DNA from 3 places in the Roseateles sp. GW821-FHT09H10 genome. Region 1 is predicted to be linked to each of the others. Evidence: predicted binding sites of a transcription regulator. Region 1 holds the regulator's gene; each other region holds the start of a gene.

What was found. Region 1 encodes FliA, which starts transcription of late flagellar genes. Its sites were predicted from a motif close to CTAAAGTTTNNNNNNNNNNNGCCGNTA; they were not measured.
Region 2: the regulator FliA is predicted to act here: its motif matches at 3,149-3,175, upstream of AC07OY_RS22125 (SPM autocatalytic domain-containing protein).
Region 3: the regulator FliA is predicted to act here: its motif matches at 2,059-2,085, upstream of AC07OY_RS07800 (YjfB family protein).

The regions. Positions count from the first base shown of each region.
Region 1 covers NZ_JBWKOB010000001.1:678,301-683,238, reverse strand. The annotation lists gene AC07OY_RS03035 (substrate-binding periplasmic protein) at 1-28, shown strand, start outside; gene AC07OY_RS03030 (methyl-accepting chemotaxis protein) at 167-1,513, opposite strand; gene AC07OY_RS03025 (RNA polymerase sigma factor FliA) at 1,566-2,279, opposite strand; gene AC07OY_RS03020 (MinD/ParA family ATP-binding protein) at 2,297-3,082, opposite strand; gene flhF (flagellar biosynthesis GTPase FlhF) at 3,082-4,752, opposite strand; gene flhA (flagellar biosynthesis protein FlhA) at 4,749-4,938, opposite strand, start outside.
Region 2 covers NZ_JBWKOB010000005.1:186,560-191,497, forward strand. The annotation lists gene AC07OY_RS22110 (GNAT family N-acetyltransferase) at 1-55, opposite strand, end outside; gene scpA (methylmalonyl-CoA mutase) at 55-2,229, opposite strand; gene AC07OY_RS22120 (GntR family transcriptional regulator) at 2,312-2,974, shown strand; gene AC07OY_RS22125 (SPM autocatalytic domain-containing protein) at 3,298-4,938, shown strand, end outside.
Region 3 covers NZ_JBWKOB010000001.1:1,660,442-1,665,379, reverse strand. The annotation lists gene AC07OY_RS07815 (aminotransferase class V-fold PLP-dependent enzyme) at 1-818, opposite strand, end outside; gene AC07OY_RS07810 (Lrp/AsnC family transcriptional regulator) at 953-1,414, shown strand; gene AC07OY_RS07805 (hypothetical protein) at 1,516-1,971, shown strand; gene AC07OY_RS07800 (YjfB family protein) at 2,094-2,297, shown strand; tRNA gene AC07OY_RS07795 (tRNA-His) at 2,378-2,453, opposite strand; gene AC07OY_RS07790 (SurA N-terminal domain-containing protein) at 2,482-4,395, opposite strand; tRNA gene AC07OY_RS07785 (tRNA-Val) at 4,499-4,574, opposite strand; gene AC07OY_RS07780 (HU family DNA-binding protein) at 4,600-4,872, opposite strand.

The DNA of each region.
Region 1 (4,938 bases):
GGAAATCCGGCAATCAGTGAAGAACTAAGCCGCGAGTTGAACGGCGTATTTGGGCCGAGCGCTGGGCCTGCCATGAGCCAGAGGCCCATGGCGTTCCGTAGGCACAAGCAGTCCGCAGGGACTGCTTGTGTCCGACTCCACCTCGCCGAGCCGGCCCAAATTCAGTTCAGAAATTGAACGCCAGGCGCAGGCCGCCCCAGTGCTTGCCGTTGACCGTGATGGGCGCCGCGGCTTCCTTCAGCACGACGAAACGGCCGCCGCCCATGTCGCGGCGATAGGTCTGCAGCAGGAAGGGCCGGGTGTTGCGCGCCGAGGCCAGGCCGGTGCGGTCATTGAAGATGCGGCGGTAGCGGCTGTTGGCCGTATTCCAGACCGTGTCGCCCTGACGCTGCGGCTGGCAATACTTGCGGTTGTGCGTCGCGATATAGCCGTTGCGATCGGCCGCGATGCAGAAGACGATCTTGTCGCTGAAACCCAGGGTCTTTTCCTGCACAGCCGGGAAGAGGCGGTCGGTCAGCTGGCAGAAGCGCGTCGTGTGCTGCTGGGGCAGCGTGCCTTCCATGGGGCGATAGCTCTGGTCGAAGAGGTCGGCCTCGCTGATCTGGCCGCTCTTGAGCGCATCCTCGAGCAGGCCGGCGATCTCGTCGGCCGCCTGCTGGGCCGTGCGGATGAAGGGCATGTCGTCGACCTCGACGCCGCTCTCGGCGATCTGCTCGACGAGCTCCTCGGACATGCGCAGGAAGCGGTCGCTGCCGTCGAAGGCCACCTTGAGGCCATGCGAGGCCTCGGACACCTCGCGCTCCAGTTCATGCGCGCGCTCGTTGAGCAGGCTCATCTGCTGGCCGCTTTCGCCAGCCGAAACGGAGATGCGCTGCACGTCCTGCTCGACCTCATGGAAGGCGGCGTGGATCTGGCTGGGCTTGGCCGCGTTCTCGGTCAGCTCGGCGCTGAAGCGGTCGATGCGCTCCTGCAGGCTGGCGATGGCGCTGACGATGGCCTTGGACGAACCCTCGACCTGACCCGCCAGCGCCTTGACGGCTTCGGCGACGACGGCGAAGCCGCGGCCGGCATCGCCGGCATGCTTGGCCTCGACGGCAGCGTTGAAGGCGACCAGCCGGGTCTGCAGGGAAATCTTGGTGATCTCGGCGGCGGCATCCGACACCTGGGCCAGCGTCGACGCCATGCCGACCACCTCGCCGCCGACGACGCCCAAGGCCCCGCGGGCACGCTGCACGGCCGCCGCGCTCTGGGCGGTGGCGGTAGCGATGGCGTTCTGGGCCTGGCCGATCTGGTTGAGCTGCTGGGCCAGGGCCTGCATGGCCTGGCTCTGGGCCTGCACGATGCGCTGGGTGTCTTCGAGGGCGCCGCGCACTTCGGCGGCGTCCTTGCCGACGGTGGAAATGGAGCGGGCGAGTCGCTTGACGACGTTCAACGCTGCACTGTCATCGCGACGATCGGGCTCGTCGCGAGCGATGGCGGGGGTGGATCCTCCGCCCTTGGGCCACTTGAACATGCGTTTGTCCCCGCTCTATTGGCCGGGGCTCGGCAAGGAGTGGCCCCGTGGATTACCAGTCACGCAGCTTAACGCGCAACCTTGCAATCGACTGACTGTGCAACTGGCAGACACGGGACTCCGTGACCTTGAGCACGGCCGCGATCTCCTTGAGATTCATGTCGTGCTCGTAGTACATGCTCATCACATACTGCTCGCGCTCGGGCAGGTTCTTGATGGCGGCCACCAGGGCCTCGCGCATGCGGTGGTCCTGCAGCTGGGCGACGGGATTGCTGTTCTCGTCGGCCACATGGCGGTCGAGATAGTCGTTGTCGCCGTCGTCGCCCGACATGTCTTCCAGATAGACCAGCTGGGTGCCCCGCACCTTGCCGAGCAGCTCCTGGTATTCGGCCAGCGGCAAGCCCATTTCGGCGGCGATCTCGTCCTCGCGCGGCGCGCGGCCGAGGCGCTGCTCGACCTTGTGCACGGCGACTTCGATCTCGCGCTGCTGGCGGCGCGTGCCGCGGCTCATCCAGTCGCCGCCGCGCAGCTCGTCGAGCATGGCGCCGCGGATGCGCTGGGTGGCAAAGGTCTCGAACTGCACGCCCTGCTCGGCATCGAAGCGGGACAGCGCGTCGGTCAGGCCGATCAGGCCGACCTGGATCAGGTCGTCCACCTCCACGTTGGCCGGCAGCTTGGCGATCATCTGATGCGCCAGGCGTCGGACCAGCGGGCTGTACTGCTTGATCAGCGAGCTGTTGTCGAGGCGGCCTTTGGGCGTGTACATCGTGGTCTCCGGCGAGATCAATGCGCTGCGATGAAGGGGGAAGACGCCGTGCGCGCCGGGCGCAGCGGGGTCGCGTCGGAGGCGGCATCGACGGCCGCTCCCGGGGGGGCCGCAAGCAGCAGCTCGCGGGCGAGATGGCGCAGCTCGGGCGTGAGCGGTACGTTCTGGGAGGCTCGGGGGTCCAGGCAGGCCCAGTCGCGCAGTACCGCGCCGAGGAAGCCGTCGGCGCAGGAATGAAGCTGTTGCGCGATGCGGGTGGCCACGCGCAGCTGAGGGTGGCAGGCCATGAGCAGACTGTAGACCATCAGCCCAGCCCGTTGTGTGAGCCATTTCATGCCGGCATAGGCTTCCGTCACGCTGGCGGGCTCGGTGTCGGCCAGCAACAGCGGGCGCACCTCGCGCAGGGCGACGACGCGGGCCAGTTCGGCCGCCGGCGCATGCAGCAGGATGACGTCGGCCTCCGGCGCGGCGTCGGCCACGGCTTCCAGGAAGGAGGCGGCCGATCCATGGGCATTGATGTGGCGCAGCGGCAGGCCGCGGGCGGCCAGGTAGGACACCTTGGGCGACAGGCGCTCGATGCAGTTGGACAGGTCCACACCCGCCAGTTCCGAAGGCTTGGGCGAGTGCTCGCCGGCGTCGACGACCAGGGTCTGCAGGTTCAATTCAGCGAAAGCGGCGCACAGCCCCTCCAGCAGGGCCCCGGCGCCCATGACGCGCGGGTTGCTGACGACCGGCACGAAGCGGGTCTTGGAGGCGGCAAAGAGGCGCCGCAGGGTGTGGGCTTGGTCTTGCACGATGGTCATCAGTGGATGGCCCTCATGCCTTCGGTCAGCGGCGCGCCGGCGAAGATGAGGTTGACATCCGTGTTGTCCATGCGCCAGGCGCCGGAAGCGGCACCCTTGAGCGCGCGCTGCACCAGGGCGGCGCTGGGCAGGCGGTGCCAGTCTTCCGGTACGCGCTGGCCGTTGGCGACGCCCAGCACCTTGAGCTTGTGGCGGATCAGGGTGTCCAGGGCCGGGGCCAGCTTGACGGCTTCATCGATCTTGCTGAGCACCACGCCTTCGCAGGCGGCGCCCTTCCAGGCGGTGACGACGTCTTCAATCGTCTCGCCCTGCTGGGCTGCGTTGATGACGAGCAGCTTCTTGATGCTGGGGTGGGCCAGCATCTCCAGCAGCTCTTGCGTGCGGCTGTCGCGCTGGGCCATGCCGGCGGTGTCGATGAGGACCAGCTTCTTGCTGGACAGCAGGTCCAGCAGGTCATCCAGCGAAGCGCGGTCGTGGGCGGTGTGCACGGGCACGCCGAGGATGCGGCCATAGGCGCGCAGCTGTTCGTGGGCGCCGATGCGGTAGGCATCCAGCGTGATCAGGCCGAGCTGGCTGGCGCCGAACTTGGTGGCGAAATGGGCGGCCAGCTTGGCGGTCGTCGTGGTCTTGCCGACGCCGGTGGAGCCGATCAGCGCGAACACGCCACCGCGGTCCTCGATGGCCGGGGCGGCCTCGTCGGTCTGCAGGTTGCGCGACAGCACATGGGCGGCCCAGGCGGTCTCGTCGGCCACTTCGGTGCCGCGGAAGTCGGACGGGCAGCTCTCGGCCAGCTTACGCACCAGGGCGGGCGAGAAGCCCAGCTCCAGCAGCTTCTGCGTCAGGCGGGCCTGCACCGGCTGGCGCTGCAGCTTTTCCATGAAGGCCAGCGAGGAGAAGCGCTCCTCGATGAGGCCGCGCATCTGGCGCAGCTCGGAGGCCATGTCCATCTGGCTGCGCTGGGTGGCGGTGGGCTGGCCCGGCAGGGGCATGGGTTCCATGGCGACGCTGCTGCCGATGTCGCTCAGCTGCGGCACGGCGCGTTGGGCAGTGGCGGTCGGGATGCGGATCTCGTCGCGCAGCACCGGCGGCATGGGGCGCGCCTGGGCTTTGGCTTGGGGCACGGTGGGCGGCGGCGCGGCGCGCTTGGGTGCCAGGGCGGCCATGGCTTCGGTGGCACGCTGCTCGCGGCGGGCGCGGGCGGCGTCCAGCGAGGTCGCGGCCGGCTGGGTCGGCGGCGGTGCAATGCGCTGGGCTGCAGCGGCGACCGGATCAGGCTGGCCGGTCATCTCGGCCTGGCGGCGGCGCAGCACGCGCTCGCGCACATAGTCCTGGAAGCTCAGCGTGCTCATGGCCAGCTGTTCGACGTCGCCACCCACCTCGGGGTTGCCGAAGCTGGGCTCCTGGCGCGAGGCGCGGTCGGAGAAGCTGGCACGGGCGGCGGGCTGCTGGGGCATGGTGGGCGGCGGCGCGACCTGCGGACGGGCCGCGGCGCGCGGCGCCGTGGTGGCCATCTGCTCGATCTGGCCCATGCCTTCCGGGGCCATGGCCAGCACTTCCACGCCTTCCGGCACGTTCTTGTTGGACAGCACGACCGCGTCGGGACCGAAGGCCTGCTTGACGAGGGCCAACGCCTCGCGCGAGGAGCGGGCGGTGAATTTACGGACGTTCATGCTGTGCCTCCGATGATGGAGCCGATGCGGATGGTGTGGGTCTCAGGAATCTCGCTGTGGCCGAGCACCTTGAGTCGGGGCGCGGCGCGCTTGAGCAGGCGGGCCATGGGGGCGCGGATCATGTCGGGCACCAGCAGCGTGGCGGGCACGCCGCGGTCTTCCTGCTTCTGGGCCGTCTCGGCGGCG
Region 2 (4,938 bases), on a different contig from region 1:
GGGCCAGCATGGCCTCGAAGTCGGCGTCGGCGACCGGCGCCAGCGTCGGTGTCATCAGGCCGCCACCTTGATGCGGATCTGCTCCAGCACATCCTTGGCGCTGGCCGGAATCGGCGTGCCCGGGCCGTAGACGCCCTTGACGCCGGCTTGGTAGAGGAAGTCGTAATCCTGGGCCGGGATGACGCCGCCGACGAAGACGATGATGTCGTCGGCACCCTGCTTCTTCAGCTCTTCGATGATGGCCGGCACCAGCGTCTTGTGGCCGGCGGCCAGCGTGGAGACGCCCACGGCGTGCACGTCATTCTCGATGGCCTGGCGGGCGCATTCCTCGGGGGTCTGGAAGAGCGGGCCGATGTCGACGTCAAAGCCAAGGTCGGCGAACGCGGTCGCGACGACCTTGGCGCCGCGGTCATGGCCGTCCTGGCCGAGCTTGGCGATCATCACGCGCGGGCGGCGGCCCTGTTCGTCGCCGAAGGCGGCGATCTCGCCCTGCAGCTTGGCCCAGCCCTCGGCCGAGTCGTAGGCGGCCGCATAGACGCCGCTGACCTTGTGCGTGTCGGCACGGTGGCGGCCGAAGACGGCCTCCAGCGCGTCGGACACCTCGCCCACCGTGGCACGCAGGCGCACGGCCTTGATGGCGAGGTCCAGCAGATTGCCTTCGCCGGTCTCGGCGGCCTGGGTCAACGCCGCCAGTGCGGCCTGGACGGCAGCCGTGTCACGCGTGGCCTTGATGCGCTTGAGCCGCTCGATCTGGCCGTCACGCACCTTCACGTTGTCGACGTCCAGGATGTCGATGGGGTCTTCCTTGGCCAGCTTGTATTTGTTGACGCCGACGATGACGTCCTGGCCGGAGTCGATGCGGGCCTGCTTTTCGGCGGCACTCGCCTCGATCTTCAGCTTGGCCCAGCCCGAGTCCACCGACTTGATCATGCCGCCCTGGGCATTCACTTCCTCGATGATCTCCCAGGCCTTGTCGGCCATGTCCTGGGTGAGCTTTTCCATCATGTAGCTGCCGGCCCAGGGGTCGACGACGCTGGTGATGTGGGTCTCTTCCTGGATGATGAGCTGGGTGTTGCGCGCGATGCGGCTGCTGAACTCGGTGGGCAGGGCGATGGCCTCGTCCAGCGAGTTGGTATGCAGGCTCTGCGTGCCGCCGAACACGGCGGCCATGGCTTCGATGGTGGTGCGCACCACGTTGTTGTACGGGTCCTGGGCGGTCAGGCTCCATCCCGAGGTCTGGCAGTGGGTGCGCAGCATCAGGCTCTTAGGCGCGGTCGCGCCGAAGCCCTTCATGATGCGGCACCACAAGAGCCGGGCGGCACGCATCTTGGCGATCTCGAGATAGAAGTTCATCCCGATGGCCCAGAAGAAGGACAGGCGCGGCGCGAAGTCGTCCACGCTCAGGCCCTTGGCCATGGCCGTCTTCACATACTCCTGGCCGTCGGCCAGCGTGAAGGCCAGTTCCAGCGCCTGGTTGGCGCCCGCCTCCTGCATGTGATAGCCGGAGATGGAGATGGAATTGAACTTGGGCATCTCCCGCGCCGTGTATTCGATGATGTCGCCGACGATGCGCATCGACGGCTCGGGCGGGTAGATATAGGTGTTGCGGACCATGAACTCCTTGAGGATGTCGTTCTGGATGGTCCCGGCCAGCTTGTCCTGGCTGACGCCCTGCTCTTCCGCCGCCACCACATAGCCGGCCAGCACCGGCAGCACGGCGCCGTTCATGGTCATGGAGACCGACACCTTGTCCAGCGGGATGCCGTCGAACAGGATCTTCATGTCCTCCACCGAATCGATGGCCACGCCGGCCTTGCCGACGTCGCCGGTCACGCGCGGGTGGTCGCTGTCATAGCCGCGGTGGGTGGCCAGGTCGAAGGCGACCGACACGCCCTGTCCGCCGGCGGCCAGGGCCTTGCGGTAGAAGGCATTGCTCTCCTCGGCGGTCGAGAAGCCGGCGTACTGGCGGATGGTCCAGGGCCGGGCGGCGTACATCGTCGCCTGCGGGCCACGCAAGAAGGGCTCGAAGCCGGGCAACGTGTCGGCATGCGGCAGGCCGGCGGTGTCGGCGGAGGTATAGAGCGGCTTGACGGTCAGGCCCTCGGGCGTGACCCAGTTGAGCGCGCTGACGTCGCCGCCGGGGGCCGACTTGGCGGCGGCCTTGTTCCACTGCTCCAGCGTGGCGGCATTGAACTCCGGGGTGCCCCCGGTGCGGCTGGCGTCCGACATCGAAACTCTCCTGTAACTGGGCCGGCATCATAGCCGGGTCGTTATTCATAATTATGAATTCAGAATCGCTACACTCGGCCCCATGCCCGCTGCCGGTTCCCTCGACCACGCTCCGCTCGCCGCCTCTGCTCTATATGAGCAGGTGGCCGACCGGCTGCGCCAGCAGATCCTGGCACGGGAACTGGAGCCGGGGGCCTGGATCGATGAACTGAAGCTCTGCGCGGAACTGGGCATCAGCCGCACGCCCATGCGCGAGGCCCTAAAGGTGTTGGCCGCCGAAGGCCTGGTGACGATGAAGCTGCGCCGCGGCGCCTATGTGACCGAGATGAGCGAGCGGGACGTCAGGGAAGCCTATCAACTGCTGTCCCTTCTAGAAAGTGACGCCGCGGCCGAAGTCGCCGTCCGGGCCAGCGACGCCGAGCTGCAGGAACTCGGCGGCCTGCATCGCGACCTGGAGGAAGCCCTGCCCGACCGCGACGCCTTCTTCGCCGCCAACGAACGCTTCCATCTGCGCGTGCTGGAGATCGACGGCAACCGCTGGAGGCTGCAGATCGTCGGCGACCTGCGCCGGCTGATGAAGCTCAACCGCCACCATTCGCTGTTCCGGGAGGGACGGCTGGCGGAGTCTTTGGAGGAGCACCGGGCCATCGTCAGGGCCTTGCTGTCGCGGGATGCGACGGCCTGCCGGACCCTGGTTTCAGCCCATTTTTGTAACGGACTGAGCGCGACGCAGACAGCTCCGTGAAAGCAAACGGGCGGTGCGTGAACTGCCACCGAAAGCCCGTCCTTATCGGCGAGTGACTTCGCTAAGTCCTTACTAGCATGGCGATTACTGGGTAGACCACCCCCGGTCTGAGTGTTCGGGCCGCGGTTGGCAGGCCCGTTTTTGGGCCATCCGGGCCGATTTGAGACTTTGTTCCTCAAGTCAAGCCAGGGTGACCCGATAACCGATCGAAGCACTTGAAATCTAGGGATACGACTGGCCTGCGCGCGACGGCTGGTTCTCCCTGGGTTGCAAGCCCTGCCCTTTCCCGAGGCAGCGGCCGTCAGAACAGCAGGTAGAAAACCATGGCAAGCATCGTCCCCTTCATTCCGGTTTCGAAGATCCCCGGCCTGACGACCACGTCGATCCGGGATTTCACGACCGAGGACTGGGCTGCCTTCAGCACCGACCAGCTGATTGCCCTGACCACCATCCAGGCCGCTGTGATCACATCCAGCGGCCTTTCTGTCTTGAGCAGCGACCAGCTGCGGGCCTTCCAGACCGAGGATCTGCGCGCCATCTCGACGGCCTCCATCGGCGGCTTCAACTCCGACCAGATCGGTGCCTTCACGACCGAGCAGGTCCAGGCCTTCAGCACCGGCCAGATCCAACAGCTCAGCACCGCCCAGCTGCGCGGCCTGAATGCCGCCGACATGGTGGCCCTGACCACCGCCCAGGTCGGCGCCCTGACGTCGGCCCAGGCCAAGGGCCTGTCGACCGACCAGCTGTCGGCCATGGAGGCGTCGGACGTCCGCTTCCTGACGACGGGCGCCCTGCGCGCCCTGACCAGCACCCAGCTCGACGGCCTGACCAGCGACCAGCTGCGCGGCCTCTCGTCCAGCCAGATCATGGCCATGACGACGGCCCAGGTCAGCACGCTGAACACCGATGACCTCAACAGCCTGGGCACCGACCAGGTCAACAAGCTCACCACCGCCCAGGTCCAGTCGCTGACGGCTTCCCAGCTCAGCCACCTGACGACGGACAGCCTGAACGCCATGGGCTCGGCCCAGTTCGCGTCGCTGTCGTCCAGCCAGGTCGCCTCGCTGACCACCGACCAGCTGCCCAAGATGGAGACGGCGGACCTGCGCGCCATCACGACGACCGCCCTGCGCGGCCTGAGCTCCGACCAGATCCAGTCGCTGAGCTCCGACGAGGTCGCCAGCCTGAGCACGGCCCAGATCGGCGCCCTGCTGACGGCCCAGATCCAGGGCCTGGAAGCCGCCGACATGGCCGCCATGGACACGGCCCAGATCGCCGTGCTGAGCTCGGCCCAGGCCCAGTCGCTGAACACCGACCAGCTGTCGGCCATCGAGGCCGGCGACATGCGCTCGCTGACGACGGGCGCCCTGCGCGCCCTGTCCAGCACCCAGCTCGACGCCCTGACCAGCGACCAGCTGCGCGGCCTGACTTCCGGCCAGATCAACTCGCTGACCACCGCCCAGGTCAGCACGCTGAACACGGACGACCTGAACAGCCTCTCGTCCGACCAGTTCAACAAGCTCTCGACCGCCCAGGTCCAGGCGCTGACGGCCAGCCAGCTCAGCCACCTGACGACGGACAGCCTGAACGCCATGGGCTCGGCCCAGTTCGCGACCCTGTCCTCGGCCCAGTTCAGCGCGCTGACCACTGATCAGCTGTCGGCCCTGGAAACCGCCGACCTGCGCGCCGTCACGACGACGGCCCTGCGCGGCCTGTCTTCCGACCAGATCCAGTCGCTGACTTCCGATGAGGTCGGCTCGCTGAGCACCGGCCAGATCGCCGCGCTGACGACCGCCCAGGTCAAGGGCCTGGAGGCCGGCGACATGACGGCCCTGGGCACCGCCCAGGTCGCGGCCCTGAGCTCGGCCCAGGCCCAGGCCCTCTCCACCGACCAGCTGTCGGCCATCGAAGCGGCCGACATGAAGTCGCTGACGACGGCCGCCCTGCGCGCCCTGTCCAGCACC
Region 3 (4,938 bases), 980 kb from region 1:
CGGAAGGCGACCAGGGTGACGTGGTCGCGGAAGGTCCGGCCTTCGTCCAGGGCCGCCAGCACAGCACCCAGGGCCGCAATGCCGGACATGTTCTCGGTGCCCGAACGCAGCGCGCCTTCCTGGCCGCCACCGGCCAGCAGCGGCGTGAAGGGCGCGCCTTCGCGCACATAGAGCAGGCCGATGCCCTTGGGCGCATAGAGCTTGTGGCCCGAGAAAGGCGCGTAATCGATGCGGCGCTCGGCCAGGCGCAGCGGCAGCTTGCCCAGGGCCTGCACGCCGTCCACCATCCACAGCGCCGGGCTGCCGGCCAGCGCCTCCTCGATGCCGTCGAGGTCGCTGATGACACCGGTCTCGTTGTTGGCCGCCATCGTGCAGACCAGGCCAGCGCGCGGCGCATGCTCGCGCAGCCAGGCGAGGTCATGGCGGCCGTCGCCGCCGACGGGGATGGCCAGCACCTGCAGGTTCAGGCCCAGCAGCGCATTCCAGTGCTTGATGGCCTCGGGCACGGCCTTGTGCTCGGTGGCGCCATAGAGCAGCAGTTCGGGCCGGCCGGGCGCGTCGCGCAGCGCGCTGAGGGCCGACAGCACGGCCGTCTGGATGCCTTCGGTGGCGCCGCTGAGGAAGAGCAGCTTGCCCGTGCCCGCCCCCAGTACGCGCCGCGCCCGGGCCCGCACACCGTCCATCAGCGCCCTCGCCTTCAGGCCGGTGCTGTGGATGCTGCTGGGATTGCCGAAGTCCTCGGCCATCGCCGCCATGGCGGCCTCGCGGGCCTGGGGCAGAACGGGCGTGGTGGCGTTGGCGTCGAGATAGATTTCCATGATGCTGGACCGCCGCGGCGGTGAGGGGCGCTGGCGGCTATTGTTGCCAGCCCGGGGCGGAAATGGGTTGCGCAAGCCGGCTTGCCGCTGCCGCGGTAGAGCATGCAATGCTGCGTATCATCCATTTCATGAAAATGGATTCCATAGACATCCGCATTCTGGAAATCCTTCAACAGAACGCCGAGTTGCAGACGGCGGAGATCGCGCAGCAGGTCGGCCTGTCGACGACCCCCTGCTGGCGGCGCATCCAGCGCCTGAAGGAGGCTGGCGTCATCACCCGCCAGGTGGCGCTGCTGGATGCACAGAAGGTCAATGTCGGCGTCACCGTCTTCGTCTCGGTGCGCACCAGCATCCACTCCCAGGACTGGTTCGAGACCTTCAAGGCCACGGTGCAGGCCATTCCGGAGGTCGTCGAGTTCTATCGCATGAGCGGCGACGTGGACTATCTGCTGCGCGTCGTCGTGCCCGACATCGCGGCCTACGACCGCGTCTACAAGCGGCTGATCGCCGGCACCCAGCTCCACGATGTCAGCTCCAGCTTCGCCATGGAAGAACTCAAGCTGACGACCGCCCTGCCCCTCGGCTACGTCGGTTGACGCCCATTTGCTACGGTGTGTTGCAAATTGCGGGCAGCCGCAGTGCACCGAAGCGGCGTGGCCGCGTTAAGTTCGCCGAATCCCACTCGAGCGAGCCCGCCGTGAACACCCTGACCCGCGTCCTCGTCGCCACCGCCCTGGTGGCCGCACAAGGCCTGGCAAGCGCCGGCCCCCGCCACTACGGCCACCACCACCATCACCACCACCATCGTGGCTCGGGCGTTGGCCTTGCGGTCGGCCTGGCAGTCGCCCTGCCCCTCATCGCGATGGCCCACCATGCCGACCGCGAACGCGAAGTGGTCTATGTGCCGCCTCCGCCGCCGCCCCAGCCCGTGTATGTCCAGCCGCAGCCGGTCTACACGCAACCGGCGCCGCCGCCTTCGCGTGCCGTGCCCATCATCTATCCGCGCAACGGCCAGAGCAGCGCGCAGCTGGAAGGCGACAGCCGCGACTGCAACCGCTGGGCGACGACGCAGCAGGCCGCCATGTCCGACGCCAGCGTCTTCCAGCGCGCCGTCGAGGCCTGCATGGACGGGCGTGGCTACACGATGCGCTGAGGACAGGCTCGCGCCGCCAGCAAAAGGACCGGGAGGCTCGCTTCCAGGTCCTTTTTTCATTCCGCGACTGAAGCGCCATCCCGAGGCCTCAAGTTCCCATCGGTTCTGCCGATAGCCGCGATATGGACATTGCCAATTCCCCCAGCGTGCGCACCGCAACCAGCCAGGCCCAAGGCGAAACCGCCGATGCGGTGAACCTGCTGGTGCTGCGCAAGGCCCTCGACGTGCAGGAACAGGGTGCCATCGCCCTGATCAGTTCGCTGCCTCAACAGCCTGCGCTGGCCACCGATGGCTCGGTGGGCCGAAACCTGAACGTCTACGCCTGAGCCGCCTGAACTGGCAGCCCCGCGAGGGGCGGAAAACAAAAAGACCTGGAGGCTTTCGCTTCCAGGTCTTTGCTTTTATTTGGGGTGGCTGATGGGACTCGAACCCACGACGACAGGAATCACAATCCTGGACTCTACCAACTGAGCTACAGCCACCGCAGAGCCAAAAAGTATAACCCAAAAATCAGGGGGCGCTGGCAGCCGAGGCCGGCGCGGCCGCGGAAATGCCGGCCTTGTACTGGGACTTCAGCGCAGCCAGATAGGCCTGGCCTTCGGCGCGGGCCCAGGCCGCGGCGTATTGCTGGGCGGCACGCTTGTCGTCGATGACGGCGGCGTCGCGCGGCTTCAGTTGGTTGATGCGAACCACGACATAGCCGCCGTCGTCGGCAGCCACGCCGACAGCGGCTGGCAGCTTGGCGGCGTCGGCGCCGAGGATGGCCTCGAGCTGAGCACGGGTGAGGTTCTGCGGCACGGCGCGCGACACGGTGACGGCGGCGTCCAGGCCGGCGACATCGGCCGGGTTGGCCTTCAGCGCGGCCAGACGGGCTTCACCGGCCTTCTTGGCCTGCTCGGTGGCGAGCTTCTGCACGAGCTGGGCGCGCACCTTGTCCTTGACGTCGGCCAGCGCCGGCACGCGGGCCGGGTTGTGCTGGACGATGCGGGCCGACACCAGCTGGCTGGGACCGGTATCGACGGCTTCGGTGTTGCGCTTGTTGCGCAGCGCATCGTTGCCAAAGACGGCTTCCAGCAGCTTGGCCGAGGCCAGCGGACCGGCCACGCCCGGCTGGGCCTTGCGCTGCACGGTGGCGGTCTGGACCTGCAGCTTGAGCTTGTCGGCGGCCGGCTGCAGGCTGTCGGACTGCTCGTAGACCAGGTTGCCGAACTGCTCGGCCGCTTCGGAATAGCGGCGCTGGGCCAGTTGCTTGCGCACTTCGTTCTCGACTTCGGCGCGCACCGCCTCGAAAGGCTTCTTGTCGCCGCCGCGGGTGCCGGTCAGCTGGATGATGTGATAGCCGAAATCGGTCTCGACCAGGTTGCTGATCTCGCCCTGCTTCATCGCATAGACGGCAGCATCGAACTCCTTGACCATGGCGCCACGGCTGAAGAAGTCGAGATCGCCGCCATTGGCGCCCGAACCCTCGTCCTGGGAGTTCTTCTTGGCCAGGGCCGCGAACTCGCCGGGGTTCTTGCGCACCTGGGCCAGGATCTCCTCCGCCTTGGCCTTGGCCTTGGCGCGCTCGTCGGCGGGCGCGCTGCGCTCCACCTTGATGAGGATGTGGCTGGCGCGACGCTCCTCGGGCACGCCGTAGCGGGCAGCGTTTTCCTTGTAGTAGTTCTGCAGGTCGTCTTCGCTGAACTTGACGTCCTTCTTCAGCGCTTCCAGGTCCAGCACGACGTACTGGATCTGGGCCGACTCGGGCAGCTGGAACTTCGCAGCGTTGGCCGGTTCCTTGTAGAAGGCCTCGACGTCCGCATCGCTGGGATTGATCTTGGCCGCGAAATCCTTGATGTCGAAGCGCTGCAGCTGCACCTCGCGCTGCTGCAGCAGCGAGTCAAAGGCCAGCTTGGCGTTGGCGGCGGCGGCGAGACTGGACGATTCGACGCCCGACGTGACCTGGCGCAGGGACAGGTCCTGGCGCAGCTTCTCCACGAAGATGGCCGAGTTCATGCCCTGGGCGGCCAGGATGGCCTTGTTGATCGTGCCGTCGGGGTTGCGCAGGAAGGCGAATTGCGGATCGCGCTGGAACAGGGCGGCCAGGCGCTCATCGCTGACGGTGAAGTGCTGGTGGTTGGCCGCGGCCTGCAGCGTGCGTTCGCCGACCAGCCTCTCGAGGGCCTGCTGCTTCACTTCCGGCGTGTCCAGCAGCTTGGGATCCACCGACGGGTTCTGGCGGCGGATCAGGTCGGCCTGCTCGCGCTGCGCCACCTCCCATTCGGCCTGGGTGATCTTGCGGCCATCGACGCTGGCCACGGCGGCATTGGCGCCACCCATCATGCTGGTGTAGCCCTGCATGCCCACCAGGGCGAAGGACGGCAGGATCAACAGCATCAACAGGAACTGGAACAGGCGGTTGTGCTGGCGGACGAATTCAAACATCTCGAGGAGCCTTGAGGATCAAACGCGACGAAGGCGAACCGAGGTTCGCCTTCGAGGGAGCCGCATTCTAAATGCGAGACGACAACGCCGCCTTGGGGGCGGGTGGTGGGCGCTGACGGGCTCGAACCGCCGACAATCTCCGTGTAAGGGAGGTGCTCTACCAACTGAGCTAAGCGCCCGGAAAAACCGGGACCGGTTGAAGGTTCAGTTCACGGCGTCTTTGAGCGCCTTGCCGGGTTTGAACTTGGGCACCTTGGCCGACTTGATCTTGATGGTGTCGCCGGTGCGCGGGTTGCGGCCGGCGCGCGCAGCGCGCTTGGTGATGCTGAAGGTGCCGAAGCCCACCAGCGAGACGGTGCCGTTCTTCTTCAGCGTCGTCTTGACGCCGCCGATCACGGCTTCGAGCGCGCGGCCTGCTGCAGCCTTGGAGATGTCGGCCTGCTTGGCGATGTGCTCGATCAATTCGGACTTGTTCACTCGTGCCCCCTCATGACAATTCAGCGGACTGTTGAGCCCTGCGCCGTGACGGCTGCAGGACTGCGA